One region of the Burkholderia sp. BC1 genome, then DNA from elsewhere that is predicted to be linked to it. Evidence: predicted binding sites of a transcription regulator. Region 1 holds the regulator's gene; each other region holds the start of a gene.
The links. Region 1 encodes HrcA, which represses chaperone genes, less so after heat shock. Its sites were predicted from a motif close to TTAGCACTCNNNNNNNNNGAGTGCTAA; they were not measured.

Region 1 (6,991 bases):
AACGCGGTGGCCGTCGTCGATGCGGAATACTGCGGGTACATCGGCATCAGCAGCACGCGCTCGACGCCCGCGCGCTTGAACTGCGCGAGCGCCTGCGCGATGCCGGGGCTGCCGTAGCGCATCGCGTAGTCGACCAGCACGTGATAGTCGTTCGAGGCGAGCAGATGCCGCACGCCCTCGGTCTGACGCTCGGTGTACACGCGCAGCGGCGAACCCTCGGGCATCCAGACCGCCGCGTACTTCTTCGCCGACGCCCGGCCGCGCAGCGGCAGGATCAGCGTGCGCAGCAGCACCTGCCAGACGGGCTGAGGGATTTCGACGACACGCGGATCGGACAGGAATTCGGCGAGGTAGCGCCGCACCGCACGCGGCGTCGGCGCGTCGGGCGTGCCGAGATTGATCAGCAGCACGCCGACGCGGTGGGCAGCCGCGACGCTCGAAGGCGGCTCAAGGTCGAAACGCATGGGCAAGAGCGTGCTCGAGGCACGAAACCGGATGGTTTTCAATTATAGCGGGGCGCGGAGGTGGGGCCGCGAAGGCCGGGCCGCGGAAGACCGGCCGGCGCGCAGGTCGGGGCGCGTGGTCAAACCGCGGGAGACCGGCCCGGCGCGCAGGCCGCCCGCGACGATCGATCCGCCGCCCCCTGGCCGTCCGGCCGACTGGCGGCGCGGCGCCCGCGCGCCGATGATGGCGAAACGCGCTCGTGCCGGCTATTGCTGGCTCAGCGTCAGCGACAGCAGGCGCGCGGTGATGTCGACGATCGGGATCACGCGGTTGTACGCCATCCGCGTCGGCCCGATCACGCCGAGCGTGCCGACGATCTTGCCGTTCACCTCGTAAGGCGCGGTGACGACGCTCATCTCCTCGATCGGCACGAGCGTCGATTCGCCGCCGATGAAGATCTGCACGCCCTGGGCGTGGCTCGACACGTCGAGCAGTTGCAGGAGGCCCGTCTTTTGGTCGAATACGTCGAACAGCTTGCGCAGCCGCGCCATGTCGGACGAGAGGTCCGCCACCTCGAGCAGGTTGCGCTCGCCGGAAATCAGCACCGTGTCCTCGGTGTCGGGCACCTCGGTGCTCGCCGTCACGGCCGCGTGCATCAGCGCGGTCATGTCGCCGCGCAGCTGGTCGATTTCGTCGCGCAGGCGCCGCCGCACCTCGTCGAACGACAGGCCCGCGAAATGCGCGTTGATGTAGTTCGACGCTTCGGTCAGCTGCGACGGCGAATAGTCGCGCGGCGTCGCCAGCATGCGGTTCTGCACGTCGCCTTCGGGCGTCACGATGATCAGCAGGATGCGCTTTTCCGACAGCCGCATGAACTCGATCTGCTTGAACACGTGGCTGCGGCGCGGCGTCAGCACGACGCCGGCGAACTGCGACAGGTTCGACAGCACGCTCGCCGCGGCGGCGACCACCTTCTGCTGCGGCTCGCCGGCCTGCAGCGTGCTCTGCACCTGCCGCGCGACGGCCGCGGCGTCGATCGGCGTTTCGACGGTCAGCATCGTGTCGACGAACAGCCGGTAGCCGCGCGGCGTCGGCACGCGGCCGGCCGACGTGTGCGGGCTCGACACCAGGCCGAGCTCCTCCAGATCGGACATCACGTTGCGGATCGTCGCGGGGCTCAGTTCGAGCCCCGAGTACCGGGACAACGTGCGCGATCCGACCGGCTGACCGTCGGCGATATACCGTTCGATCAGGGTTTTCAGGAGGGTTCGTGCGCGAGGATCTAGCATGGTGGAAAATTTTAGCGCAACCGCGCGAGCGCGGCGAGTGGCCGCAAGCGCTGTTGCGCGGCGGCGTCCGATCCGGCCCCGCGGCGGCACGACCGGTTCTTTTCGGCATCGAGCTATGGTGTAATGCCGGCATGAAAACCGGTAATCTGTTCAACACCGTCGCACTCGTCGGCCGCAGCAACACGCCGGGCATCGCCGAGCCGCTCGCGACGCTCGCCGCCTGCATCGCGAAGCGCGGGTTCGAGGTCGTGTTCGAAGGCGACACCGCGCGCGAGATCGGCATCTCGGGCTATCCGGCGCTGACGCCGGCCGAGATCGGCGCGCGCGCCGACGTCGCGGTCGTGCTCGGCGGCGACGGCACGATGCTCGGCATCGGCCGGCAGCTCGCGCCGTACCGGACGCCGCTGATCGGCATCAACCACGGCCGGCTCGGCTTCATCACCGACATCGCCGCGGCCGACATGCAGGCGCTCGTCCCCGTGATGCTGTCGGGCAAGTTCGAGCGCGAGGAGCGCTCGCTGCTCGAGGCGCGAATCGTCCGCGACGGCGAACCGATCTACCACGCGCTCGCGTTCAACGACGTCGTCGTGAACCGCAGCGGCTTCTCCGGGATGGTCGAGCTGCGCGCGTCGGTCGACGGCCGGTACATGTACAACCAGCGCTCCGACGGCCTGATCGTCGCGACGCCGACCGGCTCGACCGCGTACGCGCTGTCGTCGGCGGGCCCGATCCTCCATCCGCAGCTGCAGGGCATCGTGCTCGTGCCGATTGCGCCGCACGCGCTGTCGAACCGGCCGATCGTGCTGCCGGACGATTCGAAGATCGCGATCCAGATCGTCGGCGGGCGCGACGTCAACGTGAACTTCGACATGCAGTCGTTCACCGCGCTCGAACTGAACGATACGATCGAGGTGCGCCGCTCGAAGCACACGGTGCCGTTCCTGCATCCGATCGGCTACAGCTACTACGCGACGCTGCGCAAGAAGCTGCACTGGAACGAGCACGCCTCGAACGAAGACGACAAGGCGTCCTGACGCGCCGCCGCCCGACACCATGCTCCGCCACCTCTCGATACGCGACTTCGTCATCGTCGCCGCGCTCGATCTCGAATTCGACGCCGGCTTTACCGTCTTTTCCGGCGAAACCGGCGCCGGAAAATCGATCCTGATCGACGCGCTCGCCCTTGCGCTCGGCGAACGCGCCGACGCGAGCGTCGTGCGCACCGGCTGCAGCCGCGCCGACATCACCGCCGAATTCACGCCGCACGACCGCGTCGCGCGCTGGCTCGACGAACACGCGTTCGATGCCGAAGACACCGTGATGCTGCGCCGCGTGATCGACGCGAACGGCCGCTCGCGCGCCTTCATCAACGGCACCAGCGCGACGCTCGCGCAACTGCGCGAACTCGGCGAGATGCTCGTCGACATTCACGGGCAGCACGCGCACCAGCTGCTGATGCGTCCCGACGCGCAGCGCGAGCTGTTCGACACGCACGCGGGGCTCGTCGCCGAGGCCGCGAACGTCGCGCGCGCGTGGCGTGTCTGGCGCGACGCGACGCAGGCGATCGACGCGGCGAAGGCGCACGAACGCGAGCTGCAGCTCGAGCGCGAAAAGCTCGCGTGGCAGCTCGCGGAGCTCGACAAGCTCGCGCCGCAGCCGGGCGAATGGGAAGAGGTGAGCGCCGAGCACAAGCGCCTGTCGCATTCGGCGAATCTGATCGAAGGCGTGCGCGGCGCGCTCGATGCGCTGTCCGAATCGGACGATGCGATGCTCACGCAGCTCGGCGCGATCGTGTCGAAGCTGCGCAGCCTCGCCGACTACGATGCCGCGCTCGGCGACGCGCTCGCGTCACTCGAGCCGGCCGAAATCCAGCTGCAGGAAGCGGTCTATTCGCTGTCGCATTACGCGCAGCGTCTGGATCTCGATCCCGACCGCCTCGCGCAGGTCGAAATGCGCCTCGACGCGCTGCATTCGACCGCCCGCAAGTTCCGGCTGCCACCCGACACGCTGCACGAGGAACACGCGGCGCGCCGCGCGCAGCTTGCCGCGCTGGACGCGGCGGCCGATCTCGGCGCGCTCGAAGCCGCGCAGGCGAAGGCGTGGGACGCTTATCTGGCCGACGCGAAGCGCCTGTCGAAGGCGCGCGCGCAAGCAGCGAAGGCGCTCGGCACCGCGGTGACGGCCGGCATGCAGGAGCTGTCGATGGCGGGCGGCAGCTTCGAAGTCGCGCTCGTGCCGCTCGCGGACGGCGGCCCGCACGGGCTCGAACAGATCGAATTCCGCGTTGCGGGCCACGCCGGCGTGCCGCTGCGCCCGCTTGCCAAAGTCGCGTCGGGCGGCGAACTCGCGCGGATCAGCCTTGCGCTCGCGGTGATCGCGAGCGCCGCGAGCCCGACGCCGACGCTGATCTTCGACGAGGTCGATACGGGTATCGGCGGCGGCGTGGCCGAAGTCGTCGGCCGGCTGCTGCATCAGCTCGGGCGCGACCGGCAGGTGCTGTGCGTGACGCACCTGCCGCAGGTCGCCGCGCGCGGCGACCACCATTTCCAGGTCGCGAAAGGCAGCGACGAGCACGGCGGCACGGTGTCGACCGTCGTCGCGCTCGACAAGGCGAGCCGGATCGAGGAAGTCGCGCGGATGCTCGGCGGGCTCGAGATCACCGCCACGACACGCAAGCACGCGAAGGAAATGCTCGCGGCCTGACGCTGCGGCGCAGCAAGCACGCCGGCGCCGCAGCGCCGTCGCGGCGGGCGGACCGCACGTGCGCCCGCCTGCTCCGCCCGCGCGTTTACTTATATAGAAGCGCCGCCCGCCCGCGCACGCCGCCGCCAATCAAACGCCCGTTTCAAGCGCACCGAATACACGCGTCCACAGCGCGATCACGGCCGCGCGCTCGTCGGCGACGAGCGCCGGCTCGACGCGCGCCTTCTCCATCCCGTCGAGCCGCAGCTTGTGCTGCAGCTTCCGGTACGTGCGGTACGCCGCGCCGACGCGCTCGGCCTCGTCCTCGCCCATCAACCCGAAGCGCGCGACTTCGCGCAGCAGCGCGATATTGCCCGTGTTGCGGATCAGTTCCGGGTCGCTCGACGCGTGCAGCAGCACCCAGTACTGGACGATGAACTCGATGTCGACCATCCCGCCGCGGTCGTGCTTCAGATCGAACAGCTCGGTCTGGTTCGGGTGTCCGGCGAGCACCTTCGCGCGCATGTCGACGATTTCCTTCGCGAGGACGTCCGCGTCGCGCGGCGTCGTCAGCACCTGCCGGCGGATCGCCTCGAACGCCGCGCCGATCTCCGCGTCGCCCGCGCTGTAGCGCGCCCGCGTCAGCGCCTGGTGCTCCCAGACCCAGGCGGTGTTCGCCGCATCGCCTTCGCGCAGCTGATAGCGGCGGAACGCGTCGAGATCCGTCACGAGCAGCCCGGCCTCGCCGTTCGGCCGCAGGCGCAGGTCGATGTCGAACAGCGCGCCGGCGCCGGTGGCCGTCGTCAGCCAGGTGATGAGGCGCCGCGTGAACGTGGTGTACACGTCGGCCGAGCGATCGTCCGGATCGTCGTACAGGAAGATCAGGTCGAGATCGGATGCGTAGCCGAGCTCCTTGCCGCCGAGCTTGCCGTATGCGATCACCGCGAATTTCGGCACGTCGCGGTGACGCTTCGCGAGCTGCGACCAGACGACTTCGATCGTGACGTCGAGCACCGCGTCGGCGAGCTCCGACAGCCGGTCGCTGACGTGCTCGACCGACAGCTGCCCGGCCAGGTCGATCAGCAGGATCCGGAATACCTCCGCGTGCTGCGCATGCCGCAGCAGGTCCATCTGCTGCTCGGGGCCGTCGGCGGCGGCCAGGCGCGCGCGCAGCGCGTCCTTGAACGCGGGCCAGTCGAACGGGCTTGCAATCGCTTCGTCGTCGAGCAATTCGTCGAGCAGCTGCGGGTGGCGGATCAGATAGCCGCCGCCCCAGCGCGTCGCGCCGAGCACCGACAGCACGCGGTCGAGCGCGGCCGGATATTCGGTCAGCAGCGCCAGGTAGACGCCGCGCCGGCTGACCGTCTCCAGCAGGTCGAACAGGCGCACGATCGTGTCGTCGCGGCGCGCGGCGTCGATGTTCGGTGCCGCCTCGAGCGCGCGCTGCGCGACGCTGTCGAAGCGCTGACGGCTCTTTTCCGGCAGCCCCGTATAGCGCGACGATTGCCATACGGCGCGCAGCCGCGCGAGCATCGCGGCCGGATCGGCGAAGCCGAGCCCCCCGAGGCGCGCCGTCAGCGCGTCGTCCTCGCCGTCGTCAGCGAGTGCGCCGCTCCAGATCCAGGTGGCCGCCGTGTCGTCGCCGGCACTGCACGGGCCGCCGCCCACCTTGTCCGCGAAGATCTGATCGAACTGCGCCTCGACGAACGTGCGATGCGCGTCGAGCACCGTCATCAGCGCCACGTAGTCGGCAAAGCCGAGCGAGGCCGCGAGCGCCGCGCGCTCGTCGGGTTCGACCGGCATCGCATGCGTCTGCGCGTCGTTGCGGTACTGCAGCCGGTGCTCGAGCGTGCGCAGGAAGTTGTACGCGTCGGTCAGCCGCGCACGCACGTCGTCGGCGATCAAGCCGCGCGCCTGCGCGTGCGCGAGCACCGCGAGCGTCGGCCGCACGCGGAACCCCGCATCCTGGCCGCCGCGGATCAGCTGGAACACCTGCGCGCTGAACTCGATCTCGCGGATGCCGCCGCGGCCGAGCTTGATGTCGTCGGCCTTGTCGGGCCGCATCGACGCGCGGCGCGCGGCTTCGTGGCGAATCTGCTGATGCAGCGAACGGATCGCGCCGATCACGCCGAAGTCGAGATAGCGCCGGTACACGAACGGCTTCACGATCGACTCGAGCTGCGACGCGAGCCGCCGCGCGGCGTCGCTGTCGCCTTCCGACACGAGCCGCCCCTTGATCCAGGCGTAGCGCTCCCACTCGCGCCCCTGCACGTAGAAATACTCTTCGAGCATCCCGAGGCTGCATACGAGCGGCCCGGAATCGCCGTTCGGGCGCAGCCGCATGTCGACGCGAAACACGTAGCCGTCGGCCGTGACTTCCGACAGCACGCCGATCAGGCGCCGGCCGAGCCGCGTGAAATATTCCTGCGTGGACAGCGGCGCGCGCGTGCCGCCGGCCGTCTCGCCGTCGTCCTCGTAGACGAAGATCAGGTCGATGTCGGACGACACGTTCAGTTCGCGGCCGCCGAGCTTGCCCATCCCGACGACGCCGAGCACCACGCGCTGGCCGTCGGCGC
Region 2 (6,991 bases), on a different contig from region 1:
ACGACGGCGTACCGCTGGTGCTCGCGCCGGACTTCACGCTCGACGACGAGCATGTGCTCGCCGCCGACGATCTGCGCGAGTCGATCGCCGATCTGCTCGCGCCGCAGACGACGCTGCTCGTCGCCGATCACGCGACGCTGATCGCGCTCGCGCAGCCGGACGGCGATGCGGAAGCGCCGAATCTCGATGCGGCCGTGTCGCATCTGCTGTCGCAGGGCTGCGAATACATCCTGTCGTCGGAAACGGGCTCGCACCGGCTCGTGAACACGCTGTACGGCGAGGAAGGCCAGCTGCGCGAAGACATGTGGGACCGCTCGCCGCACCGGCTGATGGGCATCACCGATACGCTCGGCGCGGCGATCGCGGCGCTGCTCGCGAACGGCCAGGAACCGCCCGAGGCCGTGCGCGAAGCGCAGGAATATCTCTATCAGGCGGTGCGCGACGCGTTCCGGCCCGGGATGGGCGCGTATCTGCCCGACCGCTTCTTCTGGGCGCGCAGCAACGAGGACGCCGATGCGCCGCCGGCCGCTGCGGTCGAGCCGCTGCCGCGGACGTCGCATCGGCATTGAGTCGGCGCGCGGCCCTTCGTGGATCGCGCTGATTCGGCCGCCGCCGGCCGTCCCCTTCGCGCCGCGCGCAGATAAAAAAAAGACCCGCATCGCTGCGGGTCTTTTTATTTGGCTGGAGCACGCATCGCTGCGCGCTCCGGACTTCATCGACCGAAGTCGATTACATGTCCATGCCCATGCCGCCCATGCCGCCCGGCATGCCGCCCGGCATCGGTGCATCTTCCTTCGGCAGTTCTGCGACGGCTGCGTCCGTCGTCAGCAGCAGGCCGGCAACCGAAGCTGCGTTCTGCAGTGCGGTGCGCGTGACCTTGGTCGGGTCGACGACGCCGGCTTCAACCATGTCGACGTACTCGCCCGTCGCTGCGTTGTAGCCGTAGTTGCCCTTGCCTGCAGCAACGGCCGCCACGACGACGCTCGCTTCTTCGCCACCGTTCGTGACGATCTGACGCAGCGGCTCTTCCATTGCGCGCAGCACGATCTTGATGCCGGCGTTCTGGTCGGCGTTCGCGCCCGTCAGCGAGGCGATCGCGGTGCGTGCACGGATCAGCGCAACGCCGCCGCCCGGGACGATGCCTTCTTCAACGGCAGCGCGGGTTGCGTGCAGCGCGTCTTCGACACGTGCCTTCTTTTCCTTCATTTCGACTTCGGTCGCAGCACCGACCTTGATCACTGCCACGCCGCCGGCCAGCTTCGCCACGCGCTCTTGCAGCTTCTCGCGGTCGTAGTCCGACGTCGCTTCTTCGATCTGCGTGCGGATTTGCTTGACGCGCGCTTCGATGTTCGCCGCTTCGCCTGCACCGTCGATGATCGTCGTGTTTTCCTTGCCCACTTCGATGCGCTTCGCCTGGCCCAGTTCTGCCAGCGTTGCCTTCTCGAGCGTCAGGCCGGTTTCTTCCGCGATGACCTGGCCGCCGGTCAGGATCGCGATGTCTTCCAGCATCGCCTTGCGACGATCGCCGAAGCCCGGCGCCTTGACCGCAACGGTCTTCAGGATGCCGCGGATGTTGTTGACGACCAGCGTAGCGAGCGCTTCGCCTTCGACGTCTTCAGCGATGATCAGCAGCGGACGGCCTGCCTTCGCGACTTGTTCGAGCACCGGCAGCAGATCGCGGATGTTCGAGACCTTCTTGTCGTGCAGCAGCACGAACGGGTTCTCGAGGACGGCGACTTGCTTGTCCGGGTTGTTGATGAAGTACGGCGACAGGTAGCCGCGGTCGAACTGCATGCCTTCGACGACGTCGAGCTCGTCGGCGAGCGACTTGCCGTCTTCGACGGTGATCACACCTTCCTTGCCGACCTTGTCCATCGCTTCAGCGATGCGATCGCCGATCGACGAGTCGCTGTTCGCCGAGATCGCGCCGACTTGCGCGATTTCCTTGTTCGTCGTGCACGGCTTGCTGATCTTCTTCAGCTCTTCGACGGCAGCTGCAACGGCCTTGTCGATACCGCGCTTCAGGTCCATCGGGTTCATGCCCGATGCGACGTACTTCATGCCTTCGCGGACGATCGATTGCGCGAGGACGGTTGCCGTCGTCGTGCCGTCGCCTGCGTTGTCGCTGGTCTTGGAAGCAACTTCCTTGACCATTTGCGCGCCCATGTTCTGGAGCTTGTCCTTCAGCTCGATTTCCTTCGCGACCGACACACCGTCCTTCGTGACCGTCGGGCCGCCGAAGCTGCGCTCGAGCACGACGTTGCGGCCCTTCGGACCCAGCGTGACCTTCACTGCGTTGGCGAGAATGTTCACGCCTTCGACCATCTTCGCACGGGCCGAATCGCCGAATACGACGTCTTTAGCTGCCATCTTCTAACTCCTTGAATTCTTGGGAATATGTACCGTTGTGGACGCTTACTTCGCGTTGACCACGGCCATGATGTCTTCTTCGCGCATGACCAGCAGCTCCTGGCCGTCGACCTTGACGGTCTGGCCCGCGTACTTGCCGAACAGCACGCGATCGCCGACCTTCACGTCGAGTGCGATCGGGGCGCCCTTGTCGTCGCGCTTGCCCGGGCCAACGGCCAGGACTTCGCCTTGATCCGGCTTCTCAGCAGCTGCGTCGGGGATCACGATGCCCGAGGCAGTCTTGGTTTCCTGATCCAGGCGCTTGACGATCACGCGATCGTGCAAAGGACGAAGGTTCATATTCACTCCTCTCTTGACTGAGATTGAAGAACGCTTAGGGAACCTGCCCGGCCAGAGGCCCGGCAGAGAATTGTTAGCACTCTCGTGCAGCGAGTGCTAATTATATGGACGGGTTTTGACAAATTCAAGAAGAGATACCGGGGCTTTTTTTGCGCCGCGTCGGGCGCACGGGAAGGGAGGAAAACGCAGAAAGGTCCTTTTGAAACAACGAGATGGAAGTTCGTCACGAAACCGGCGGCCGCCCGCGTTAGGGGATTCCCCGATCATCGTTCCCCGCTTGGACAGCAGGACCGCGGCGAGTTCCGCACTATTTCGCGTACGTTGAAAAAAATGCGTCCGCCCTGCCGGCGATGCGCCACCGGCTCTGGTCAGCGTCACGCTTCGGGGCACCCCTCGAGCGGCCGGAACGTCCGGCCGTCGGTCTCGACCGTCGCGCCCAGCAGCCGCGCGAGTCCTTTCGCGCCGTCGCGCATCACGACGTCGTGATTCCATGTGAACAGCGGCCGCGCGATCGGTTCCAGCCACTTCATCCAGCGCGCGTGCGTGCGGATGTGCCAGTCGTAGCGGACGACCGTGCGCGCGCCGTCGGCGACGAACGACCAGCGGCCGTCGCCTTCGATCGCTCCGCTCGCGCGGCCTTCGAGCACGTGCGGCGGCTCGACGCGCCGCACGCGCATGTCGAACGTCAGCCGGTACGGCAGCGCGCCTTTCCAGGTATAGCGGTGCAGCGCCCCGACGCCGCGCGCGTCGCCGGCCTCCAGTTCGACGGTCCGCACGGCGCCCTTCCACCAGTCGGGCCAGCGGTCGACCTGGTAGATCGCATCCCAGACGGCCATCAGCGGCGCGTCCACGTGCCACGTCGTCGAAAACCGGTATTCCGCCATGCAGCCTCCGGCGCGCCGTCGCGCAGCGTCGAATCGGGATCAGGGCGCGAAAAAACGCTCGGGAAACGCGACGTCGAGCTCGATGTCGTCGAGCGTCACCGTTTCGAGCGGCTCGCCGTCGTCGTCCGCGAAGCTGACGACCTTGCGCGGAAATCCGTCCTCGGTATCGAGCCACAATCGGTAGCGATGCACGCCGTCGACCGCCTGTGCCGGCGCGCCCGTCACCGATACGCGCAACGTCGTGCGGCCGCCGACCGTCTCCTCGCCTTCGCTCACCGTCGCCCCGCCCTGCTGCAGCGCGTGCACGTTGCGCAGCAGCTGACCGACGTCCGACCGGTCGACGCGATGCCCGCTACGGTCGCGCACCATCGGGTTGTCGGGCGACAGCGTCAGCGCAGGCGGCATATGCACGCCGAACGGACGCAGCCGCACCTTGCCGTCGTCCGGATCGTACGCGAGCACCGCGCCGTGGTGCGGCGACACGAAATCCATCCGGACGAAGCCCGGTTTCAGATAGGCGTAGCGGATTTCGGTGTGCTCGCCGCTTCTCGCGGTCGAACGGATCGTCGCGCGGTACGAGTGCACGTGGTCGAACTGCGACTGCGCAACGGTCACTGGATCGGCTGTCATGCTCGCTCCTATCAGGCTCGCGGCCAGCAACGCGGCAATCACGGCGCGGCCTCGACGTCCAGTACGCCTTCCATGCCGCGCGTGCGATGGCTGCCGAACAACGGCAGCCGGTGCGTGCAATAGTAGGCAAAGCGGCCCGGTTGCGTCGGCGTGAAACGGAAGGTGCGCGGCGTCGTGGCGAGTTCGGTGCGCACGTCGATGCCGGCCTGCGGCGCATCGATCCGGAAACTATGCGGCACGATCCCCGGCTCCGCCGACACCGTCAGCTCGACGGGCGCCTGCGCAGTCACGATCACGTGGTTCGGTCGGAAGAAATAGCTGCCGCCGACGATCGTCACGCGCTGCACACCGTCCGGATCGATCGGCACGCGCACCGGTGCATCGTCGTCCGCGTACGCAAATCCGGTGCCTGCTGCGAACACAACCAGCCCTGCCCATACCGCCGCCATCACTTTCATCGTTCGCTCCGTGCGAGCGCGCGTCAGCCGCTCCACGCGCCGACCGGTCCGCCGAGTGCGCCGCACGCCTCGATCGCGAGTTCGCGAACGCGCCATTCGTCGCCACCGCCGGACAGCGCATAACCCATGCCGCGATCCGACCAGAAGTACGTGTAGCGACCGTCGGCCGATAACGGCTGCGGCGCCACGCGCCGCGCGTCGTAGGCGGTCATGTACAGCGTCACGCGGTCGCCGTCCGCGCGCTGATACATCAGTTGTGCGGCCGGCCCTGCGTCGCCCGGCAGCAGACGGCCGCCGAGCAGCGCGTAGCCGTATTCGCCGAGCGACGGCGCGCGCACCGGCCGCCCGAGCCGCGCGGACAGCCACGCAGCCAGACGCTCCGGGTCGCGCGCATCGACTTCCACCGGATGGTCGCGGTCTGCCGCATAGACAGCGTACGCCGCATCGGCGCGCTCGGCGAATTCCGGGGCAGCACCCAGTGCAGTCCAGCCCGCGTGCAGCGCGATGCCGATCAGCAGCCCGGCCGCGAGCCCCGCGAACGCGTAGGCGAATCTGGGCCGGCGCGATGCGCGGCGCTGCACGAACAGCGCCGACGTGGCGGGCGGCAGCGGAAACAACGCGTGCAGTGCGTCGCGTTGGGCGCGGTAATGCGCGAACCGGGCCGCTTCGCGCGGATCCGACTGCAGACGTTCGAGTACCTCGCGGCGTTCGTGCGCGGACAGCTCGCCGTCGAGCAGCGCCGACAGCAGCTGCGCCGACGCTTCGTCGTCCCGATCGTCCGAAGGTGTGCGCGACTCGTCCATCATGTCTTCCCGATCACCCGTAACGCGGCCGTGCCATGCGCGGCCGGTTCGCCGGACAGCAGCGCCCGCATCTGCTCTCTCGCGCGCGACAGCCGCGACATCACCGTACCGACCGGCACGCCGAGCACCTGCGCGGCATCGCGGTAGCTCAGCTCTTCGAGCGCGACCAGCAGCAGCACCTCGCGCTGCTCGACGGGCAGCCGGTACAGCGCGCGCTGCACGTCGCGCAGCATCAGGCCGCCCACGTCGCCGGGCGGCGCGGCGAGCGTCTGCCATGGCGCCGTCGCGTCGTCGACGGCTACTTCATGCCGCGCGCGCAACTGATCGATGAAGCGGTGACGCAGCAGCGTCAGCAGCCACGCGCGCAGATTGCCGGCATCGCGCGGCGGCCGGTTCAGCGCGCGCTCGAGCGTGTCCTGCACGAGATCGTCCGCCCAGGCCCGATCGCCCGTCAGCGCGCGCGCATACCGCGTCAGATGCGGCAGCCACACCAGCAGGTCCGATTCGTAGCTCATGCGACGATCCCGCGCGCGGCGCGGCCGTCACGGATGCGCGACGTGCCAGACGCCGCCGACGCCGTCGCCGCCCGCATCGCCGGCCTTGCGATCCATCTTCCAGCGATACAGGGGACGACCGTTGTACGCCCATTGCATCTTGCCGTCGTCGCGCGCGACGACGCTCAGTGCGCCCGACGGCTTGTCGTACGCATCGGCGAGCGCCGGCGGCCAGTTCGCCGCGCACGTGCCCGTGCACGCGCTCTTGCCCGGTGCGTCGCGGTCGAACACGTAGAGCGTCATGTGATCGTCGTCGACCAGCTTCCCGTCGCCGACCTGCGGCGGTTCCGCGGCCGCCGGCCGCGCGATCGCAGCCGTCAGCGCGACGGCGAACAACATCGTTTTCATTCCCGTTCTCCTTGGCGTCGCGATGCGACATCGCATGCGTTCACGGGATGCCGACTGCATCGCGATCATGATGCGCCGCGCGAGCGAGTCGCGTCCCGGTACGTAAACGAACGGGCCTGGCCGGTTATTCCATGCGGTCTTGCAATCTTCCATCGCGCAATCTCGCCATCGTGCAGATGCTCGATGTGACTGCGATGCGTCGGCGCACGAACGCGCGACACCAAACAAAACGCGGCATGACGTTACCGTCATGCCGCGTCCTACGACCGGATGTGCGGCGGACAATGCCGCCGCGCGTGCTGCTCCGGCGTTACTTCGACAACCCGCCGGTCAGCGACTGGATCAGCGACGACACCGGTGCCAGCGGATTGTTCGCCGCGCTCGTGCCGTTCGAGTGCGTCGAGACCGACAGGCCCGGCGCCGCGCCCAGCGTCGTGCCGACCGCGTTGACGACCGTGGCAGCCGCGTTACCGCCGGCCGTCAGCAGTCCACCGACTGCACCGGTCGTGCTGCCTGCCGCGCTGGCGCCCGAGCCGAGCACACTGCCGCCGGCAGCGGCACCGGAGCCGAGCAGGCTGCCGCCCGCCGCCGCGCCCGAACCGGCC
Region 3 (6,991 bases), on a different contig from region 1:
CTGCAGCAGTTCGCGGCGCGCGCAGAACCAGAACGCGGCGATGAACGTCGCGAGGAACAGGAAGCCGAGGAACACCATGATGCGGAACGAGAAGAACACGGGCGCGACCGGCGGAATCGTCTTCTTCGCCGCCGCTTCGATCTGCGCAGGCGTCGCGTCGGTCACGTTCGGCGTGAACTGCTTGAGCATCAGCCCGTAGCCGAGATACTGCTTGTGCGCGTCGAACAGCGCGCGCGTCGCGGCGCTCGTGTCGCCGGCCTTGAGCTTCTGCAGCGCGCCGTACGCGATCATGCCGCTCTGGATGTGCGCCTCGCTGCGCTTCGCGAGCTCGCGCAGGCCGATCACGGGCTCGTCGATCGAGCGCGTCGCGATCAGGCCGAGCGCATACGGAATCTTGACCGCATAGTCGGTGCGCTGCGCGTCCTGGTTCGGGATGCCGATCAGCGTGAACGACGCCGGCGCCGGCTGCGTTTCCCATTCCGATTCGATTGCGGCGAGCTTCATCTTCTGCACTTCGCCGGTCGTGTAGCCCGATTCGTCGCCGAGCACGATCACGCAGAGCGTGGACGCGAGGCCGAAGCCGGCCGCGACCGCGAACGAGCGCAGCGCGAAATCGACGTCGCGCTTTTTCAGCAGATACCACGACGACACGCCGAGCACGAACATCGCGGCCGTCACGTAGCCGGCCGACACCGTGTGCACGAACTTCACCTGCGCGACCGGGTTGAACAGCACGTCGAACAGGCTCGTCAGCTCCATGCGCATCGTCTCGTAGTTGAATTCGGCGCCGACCGGATTGTTCATCCAGCCGTTCGCGACGAGGATCCACAGCGCCGACAGGTTCGAGCCGAGCGCGACGAGGAACGTGACGATCAGATGCTGCACCTTCGACAGGCGGTTCCAGCCGAAGAAGAACAGCCCGACGAACGTCGATTCGAGGAAGAACGCCATCAGGCCTTCGACGGCGAGCGGCACGCCGAAGATGTCGCCGACGTAGTGCGAGTAATACGACCAGTTCGTGCCGAACTGGAATTCGAGCGTGATGCCGGTCGTCACGCCCATCGCGAAGTTGATGCCGAACAGCTTGCCCCAGAACTGCGTCATGTCCTTGTAGACCTGCTTGCCGGTCATCACGTAGACGGATTCCATGATGACGAGCAGCCAGGACAGGCCGAGCGTCAGCGGGACGAACAGGAAGTGGTAGAGCGCCGTGATGCCGAACTGCAGACGTGACAGATCGACGACTTCGCTACTTATCATGGTGGTCTCCCTCGGTAGAAGCGGGCACCGGTACCGAGAGCAGCTTCTCGGCGACGGCGGCAGGCGGCAACGACATGTGTTCAGCCTGTGGATGATTGAAGAATGCGTATTTGAGCGACATCAACAGGATCAGCTTGAGAATCAGCACGAGCGTGATGTCGCGGGCGAGGGTCGGGCCGTGCGCCCACGCGACGACGCGCGCGCGCCAGCCGCGCGGCCGGGCCGGTTCCTGATTGATCGAGATCAATGCCGTTTCCCCTGAAACGATTTAAAGCGGTTTTGGCGCGACTTTATGCGGAATATGTGACGGCTGTTAAGCTGTTTTAATCCTTTTGCGCGGGACATGCCAATTTTAAAAGCGCGCATTTGCAATGCCGAGTGCTGCGCTGCGGCAGACCGTCGCGAAACCGGTTGAAAAACTTGAGGCAGATCAAGCTTTTGCGGAACATGCCCGAGAACGGGTAAATGCACGCGCAAAGCCGAAGCGGCGAATGGACGAAAAAAAACCGCTGCCGGTTGGCAGCGGTTTTCGGTGATGCGTTCGGGATCGTCGGATTATGCGTATTCGGCGAGTGCCGTGCGCATCTTTTTCATCGCGCTCGCTTCGATCTGGCGGATGCGCTCCGCGGAGACGCCGAATTCGGCCGCGAGATCGTGCAGCGTCGAGCCGCCCGAGCCGTCGTCGTCGACATGCAGCCAGCGCGCCTCGATGATGCGGCGGCTGCGCGCGTCGAGCGCGTCGAGCGCCTGGGCGATGCCGTCCGTCTGCAGCATGTCGCGCTGGCGCGCGGCCAGCACGGCGGTCGGCTCGTTGTGCGAATCGGCCAGATAGGCGATCGGCGCGTACGATTCCTCGCCGTCCTCGACTTGCCCTTCGAGCGCGATGTCGCCGCCCGACAGGCGCGTTTCCATCTCGGTCACTTCTTCGCGCTTCACGTTCAGTTCCTGCGCGAGACCGTCGATCTCCTCGGGCGTCATCGCCTGCATGCCCTTCTTGTGGCTGCGCAGGTTGAAGAACAGCTTGCGCTGCGCCTTCGTCGTCGCGACCTTCACCATCCGCCAGTTGCGCAGGATGTACTCGTGGATTTCGGCCTTGATCCAGTGAATCGCGTACGACACCAGGCGCACGTTTTGCGCCGGATCGAAACGCTTCACCGCTTTCATCAGACCGATGTTGCCTTCCTGGATCAGGTCGCCGTGCGGCAGCCCGTAGCCGAGATAGTTGCGCGCGATCGACACGACCAGGCGCAGGTGCGACAACACCAGGCGGCGCGCGGCCTCCAGGTTGTTGTTTTCGCGGTATTCGGTCGCGTACTGGCGTTCCTCTTCGGCGGTCAGCAGCGGAATGCGGTTGACGGCCTGGATGTACGCATCGATGTTGCCAAGCTGACCCGGCAACATCGAATGAGTTGCGAGCGCCAGCGAGCCTGCCGATTCGGCCTTGGCCGGCGTCGGGCTCAGGGTATTCGGGAGGGTCAGGGCGTTGCTCACTAAAAACTCCTTTGGAATCAGGGATGAACCCTGGTCTCGGGTTAGATTCCGAGGCCAATCTTAGCACTCCGTGGAGCCGAGTGCTAATACCTTAGAGCCCGTGCGGACATCGGAGTTCCCGGTTATCTATCAAAATAGTCGAGTCGATAGTCTAGGGTTCGACCGGAGGCGCAGTCGGGAGTTCCGACAGGGCGGCCGGCGGCGCGAATCGGCAGACGGTTTCGATTTTTGTAGATTTGGAAGCAAACAATTTCGCTTCGCGATGCCGATCGGAAAAGTCCTTTACCATACCATTCAGTTCGCTCGAGCACGGCCGCGCGGCCGGCTCCATTCAACCCACAAAGTTGGAGTGTCAGATGAACAAGAAGAAGAACCGCCGGCCGCGTAGCCGGATCGCCCTGCATGCCGCGGTCGCGGCCTCCCTGCTCGCCGGGTCGGGGCTGGCTTTCGCCGACCGCTGGGGCATCCAGGCGGGCGGCGGCTTCTCCGATCGCCACGGTATCGACAAGGCCGATCTGGCGGTGGTGTGGGATCCCGGCTGGAACTGGTGGGAAATCGGCGGATGGCACTTCGCGTTCGTGCTGGAAGGCCATGTCGGTTACTGGCATACGGGCGGCAACATTCACGCCAATATCGGCGAATTCGGCGCGACGCCGATGTTCCGCTTCATCAAGAGCGCCGGCCAGGTCCGGCCGTTCATCGAGGCCGGCGCCGGCGTGCGGCTGCTCACGCACCCGACGATTTCCGACAACTTCTCGATGTCGACCGCCTTTCAGTTCGCGGACGTCGTCGGCGTCGGCGCGCAATTCGGCGAGCGGCAGCAGTACCAGGTCGGCTACCGCTTCCAGCATGTGTCGAACGCGGGTATCAAAGAGCCCAATCCTGGGGTAAATTTCCACCAGTTCTACGTGCAGTACAACTTCTGATCCGCATGCCCGCGCACGGCGTGCGCGTTGCCGAGGAGTCAGGCGATGACGAAGGTGGTCGATGCGATCCGCGCGCTCGAGCGCGATCGGTTCCGGGCGATGGTCGACGGGGATGGCGAGGCGCTCGACGCGCTGCTGTCGGAGAAGGTCTTCTACGTGCACACGAACGGCAAGCGGGAAACCAAGCAGCAGTTCATCGACGCCATTGCCGCCGGCCGCCGCCGCTATCGCCAGATCGAGATTCAGTCGCAGGACGTGCTGCCCGTCGGCGACGGCACCTGCCTCGTCACGGGCCGTGCGCTGATCGAGATGGAAACGAACAACGGCGGCCTCGTGTTCCCAATCGCCTATACGGCGGTCCAGGCGCAGGAGCAGGGCCGCTGGCGCCTGCTGGCGTGGCAGGCGACGCGGTGCGCAACCGACACCTGAGCGCGCGTCGCGCCCATTTTCATGTATCGACCGAAGCGGCCTTCTGGGCCGCTTTTTGTTGCCCGTGCGGCGCGGATCGCGCGGCGCACGGGCGGTTGCGCACCGCTCGCGCCGAAGGCGAGCGGTCGTGTGCGTTCAGGCCGCCGCGCGCCGGTCCGCGTGCTGCCACGCGGAGCGATTGATCGCGCTGACGACCGCATCGAGCGCCGCGCACGACGCGTCGGCATGGACGCCGACGCCGTGCCGCAGCGGCGCATCGCCGACGCGGCAGCCGACCGACACGGCGATGCGCCCGTCGGCCGTGCGCACGTGCTCGCACGACGCGACGTCGATCGTCGCGCCGGCGGCCGCCGCGAATGCCGCGGCCGCGCGCTGCACGGCCGCTTCGGGCGCCGCGTCGGCCGCGAACGCGCCCGCGATCTCGCGGTTCTGCCAGCGCGCGCCGTTGCCGTGCCGCGCGGCCGGGCCGTCGGTTTCGAGGAATTCGCGGGCAAAGAGCGCGCAGATCGCGTCGCCGGTGACTTCGGCGCCCGACGCGTCGGCGAGCGTCTGCACCGCGTGGCTGAATTCGATCTGCACGCGGCGCGTCGGCGTAAAGCCCATGCCGCGCTCGAGCAGGTACGTCGCGCCGCCCTTGCCGGACTGGCTGTTCACGCGGATCACCGCGTCGTAGCTGCGGCCGAGATCGGCCGGGTCGATCGGCAGATACGGCACTTCCCACAGCGCGTCCGCGCGTTGCTGCGCGAAGCCCTTGCGGATCGCGTCCTGGTGCGAGCCGGAGAACGCGGTGAAGACGAGGTCGCCCGCGTACGGGTGGCGCGGATGCACGGGAATCTGGTTGCAGCGTTCGACGACGCGGCGCACCGCATCGATGTCGGAGAAGTCGAGGCCCGGATCGATGCCCTGCGTATACAGATTGAGCGCGAGCGTGACGAGATCGACGTTGCCGGTGCGCTCGCCGTTGCCGAACAGGCAACCCTCGATGCGGTCCGCGCCGGCGAGCAGCGCGAGTTCGGCGGCCGCGACCGCGGTGCCGCGGTCGTTATGCGGATGGACGGACAGCACGATGCTGTCGCGATACGCGAGATTGCGGTCCATCCATTCGATCTGATCGGCGAACACGTTCGGCATCGCGGCTTCGACGGTCGCCGGCAGGTTGACGATCATCTTGTGGTCGCGGGTCGGACGCCACATTTGCGCGACCGCGTCGCACACTTCGCGCGCGAACGTCAGCTCGGTCATGCTGAAGGTTTCCGGCGAATACTGGTAGGTCCACTGCGTGTCCGGGCGCGCGGCCGCGTATGCCTTGATGAGCCGCGTGCCTTCGACCGCGAGCGCCTTCACGTCGTCCTTCGACATCCCGAACACGATGCGGCGGAACGACGGGCAGATCGCGTTGTACAGATGCACGATCGCGCGCGGCACGCCTTCGAGCGCTTCGAACGTGCGGGCGATCAGGTCTTCGCGCGACTGCACGAGCACTTCGATCGTCACGTCGTCGGGGATGCGCTTCTCGTCGATCAGCTTGCGCACGAAATCGAAGTCGGTTTGCGACGCCGACGGAAAACCGACTTCGATCTCCTTGAACCCGATCGCGACCAGCATCTCGAAGAACTCGAGCTTCTGCTCGATGCTCATCGGTTCGATCAGCGACTGGTTGCCGTCGCGCAAGTCGGTGCTCATCCACACCGGCGCCCGCTCGATCGTGCGGGTCGGCCACTTGCGGCCGTTGAGGCGGACGGGTTCGAACGCTCGGTACTTTTCTTGCGGGTTGCGCTTCATCTTCTTGACCTCGGGTCTCAAGTCGCGAGCGAAGACGGACGGCATGAGCGACGGTTGACGCTGCCTCGCACCGTGGCGCGCGATCGCGCTGCGGATGCGGATGATCTTCGCGATTCGACCGACGGATAGACGGACGAAAGCTGACGACTTCGGGTTGCAAAAACTGCGAGAAGGGTGCTGCGAGGAACTGCTGGGAGGGACCGTGCAGACGTCGCACGGCGCTACGACAGCCTTAGGCTAGTCGTAGCGATAGCGGCCGCGCTAGGCGGCCGGAGGTAATTCGGAGGGTGTTCGGGAAGGAACGCATGACGGCAACTCTATGCCAGGATGCGGGCGCGTGTCAAATGGGCGCGATCGGGCCGGCGTGCCGCGGGCCGCGCCGACGCCCTCGCTCAGCCCGCCGTGCGGGCGATCCGCACGATCGTCGCGACCTGGCGCGCGACCGTGTCGGGTACCGGAATCTCGCCTCGCAGCACGGCGTCGGTCCAGGCGGCCGTCGTTTGCGCGTCGCGCGATTCGGGCAGCGCGACGGGCGGCGCGTCGGCCGACGAGCGCTCCGGCTCGATCAGCGTGTCGCAGACGCCGTCGTGCAGCCAGTCGACCTGCACCTGGCGCCGCGTATCCGCGACGGCTTCGCCCTCGGTGCCGCGTGCGAGCAGCGCGCCGCCGAGCGCGGCGTCCGGATGCGCGGCGAACAGCTCGACGAGACTGTCGCGATACGGCGGATGCGTGTAGTTGACGAGCCGCAGCCCGGCCGGCGCGAACGGCTGCAGCAGCTTCACGAGCGTGTGCGTCGAATTGCGCACGCCGAGCACGGCGCGCATCGACAGCAGCCGCGCGATGCGCGGCGCGAGCGTGTCGATCGGCGCGAATGCGACGCGGCGCTCGGCGAGCGTATCCTCGATCGCGTCGTGCGACGTCGACGGCGCGATCGACAGCGCCGCGAAGATCTCCGCGCTCGTCACGCGGCCCGGGTCCTGCGCGACGCCGTGCACGAGCACCGGCACGCCTTCGCGCGCGAGCAGCAGTGCGAGCAGCGGCACGAGGTTCGGCTGCTTGCGTGCGCCGTTGTAGCTCGGGATCGAGACGGGCCGGAACGTCGC

Region 2: groES (co-chaperone GroES) is a predicted target of HrcA. The motif match lies at 2,783-2,809, and genes of this name have one in related genera.
Region 3: rpoH (RNA polymerase sigma factor RpoH) is a predicted target of HrcA. The motif match lies at 2,812-2,838, and genes of this name have one in related genera.

Annotation. Positions count from the first base shown of each region.
Region 1 covers NZ_JBQYLP010000002.1:25,769-32,759, forward strand. The annotation lists gene hemH (ferrochelatase) at 1-464, opposite strand, end outside; gene hrcA (heat-inducible transcriptional repressor HrcA) at 711-1,733, opposite strand; gene ACSHSS_RS01400 (NAD kinase) at 1,865-2,767, shown strand; gene recN (DNA repair protein RecN) at 2,787-4,436, shown strand; gene glnE (bifunctional [glutamate--ammonia ligase]-adenylyl-L-tyrosine phosphorylase/[glutamate--ammonia-ligase] adenylyltransferase) at 4,566-6,991, opposite strand, start outside.
Region 2 covers NZ_JBQYLP010000078.1:1,219-8,209, reverse strand. The annotation lists gene ACSHSS_RS26080 (hydroxymethylpyrimidine/phosphomethylpyrimidine kinase) at 1-569, shown strand, start outside; gene groL (chaperonin GroEL) at 730-2,370, opposite strand; gene groES (co-chaperone GroES) at 2,416-2,709, opposite strand; gene ACSHSS_RS26065 (SRPBCC family protein) at 3,084-3,593, opposite strand; gene ACSHSS_RS26060 (LolA family protein) at 3,633-4,223, opposite strand; gene ACSHSS_RS26055 (quinol oxidase) at 4,262-4,681, opposite strand; gene ACSHSS_RS26050 (anti-sigma factor family protein) at 4,705-5,484, opposite strand; gene ACSHSS_RS26045 (sigma-70 family RNA polymerase sigma factor) at 5,484-5,999, opposite strand; gene ACSHSS_RS26040 (COG4315 family predicted lipoprotein) at 6,027-6,386, opposite strand; partial or broken gene ACSHSS_RS26035 (beta strand repeat-containing protein) at 6,697-6,991, opposite strand, start outside.
Region 3 covers NZ_JBQYLP010000005.1:38,060-45,050, reverse strand. The annotation lists gene ACSHSS_RS03960 (cytochrome ubiquinol oxidase subunit I) at 1-1,260, opposite strand, end outside; gene cydP (cytochrome oxidase putative small subunit CydP) at 1,250-1,507, opposite strand; gene rpoH (RNA polymerase sigma factor RpoH) at 1,816-2,751, opposite strand; gene ACSHSS_RS03945 (acyloxyacyl hydrolase) at 3,108-3,677, shown strand; gene ACSHSS_RS03940 (nuclear transport factor 2 family protein) at 3,723-4,106, shown strand; gene leuA (2-isopropylmalate synthase) at 4,242-5,888, opposite strand; gene ybiB (DNA-binding protein YbiB) at 6,281-6,991, opposite strand, start outside.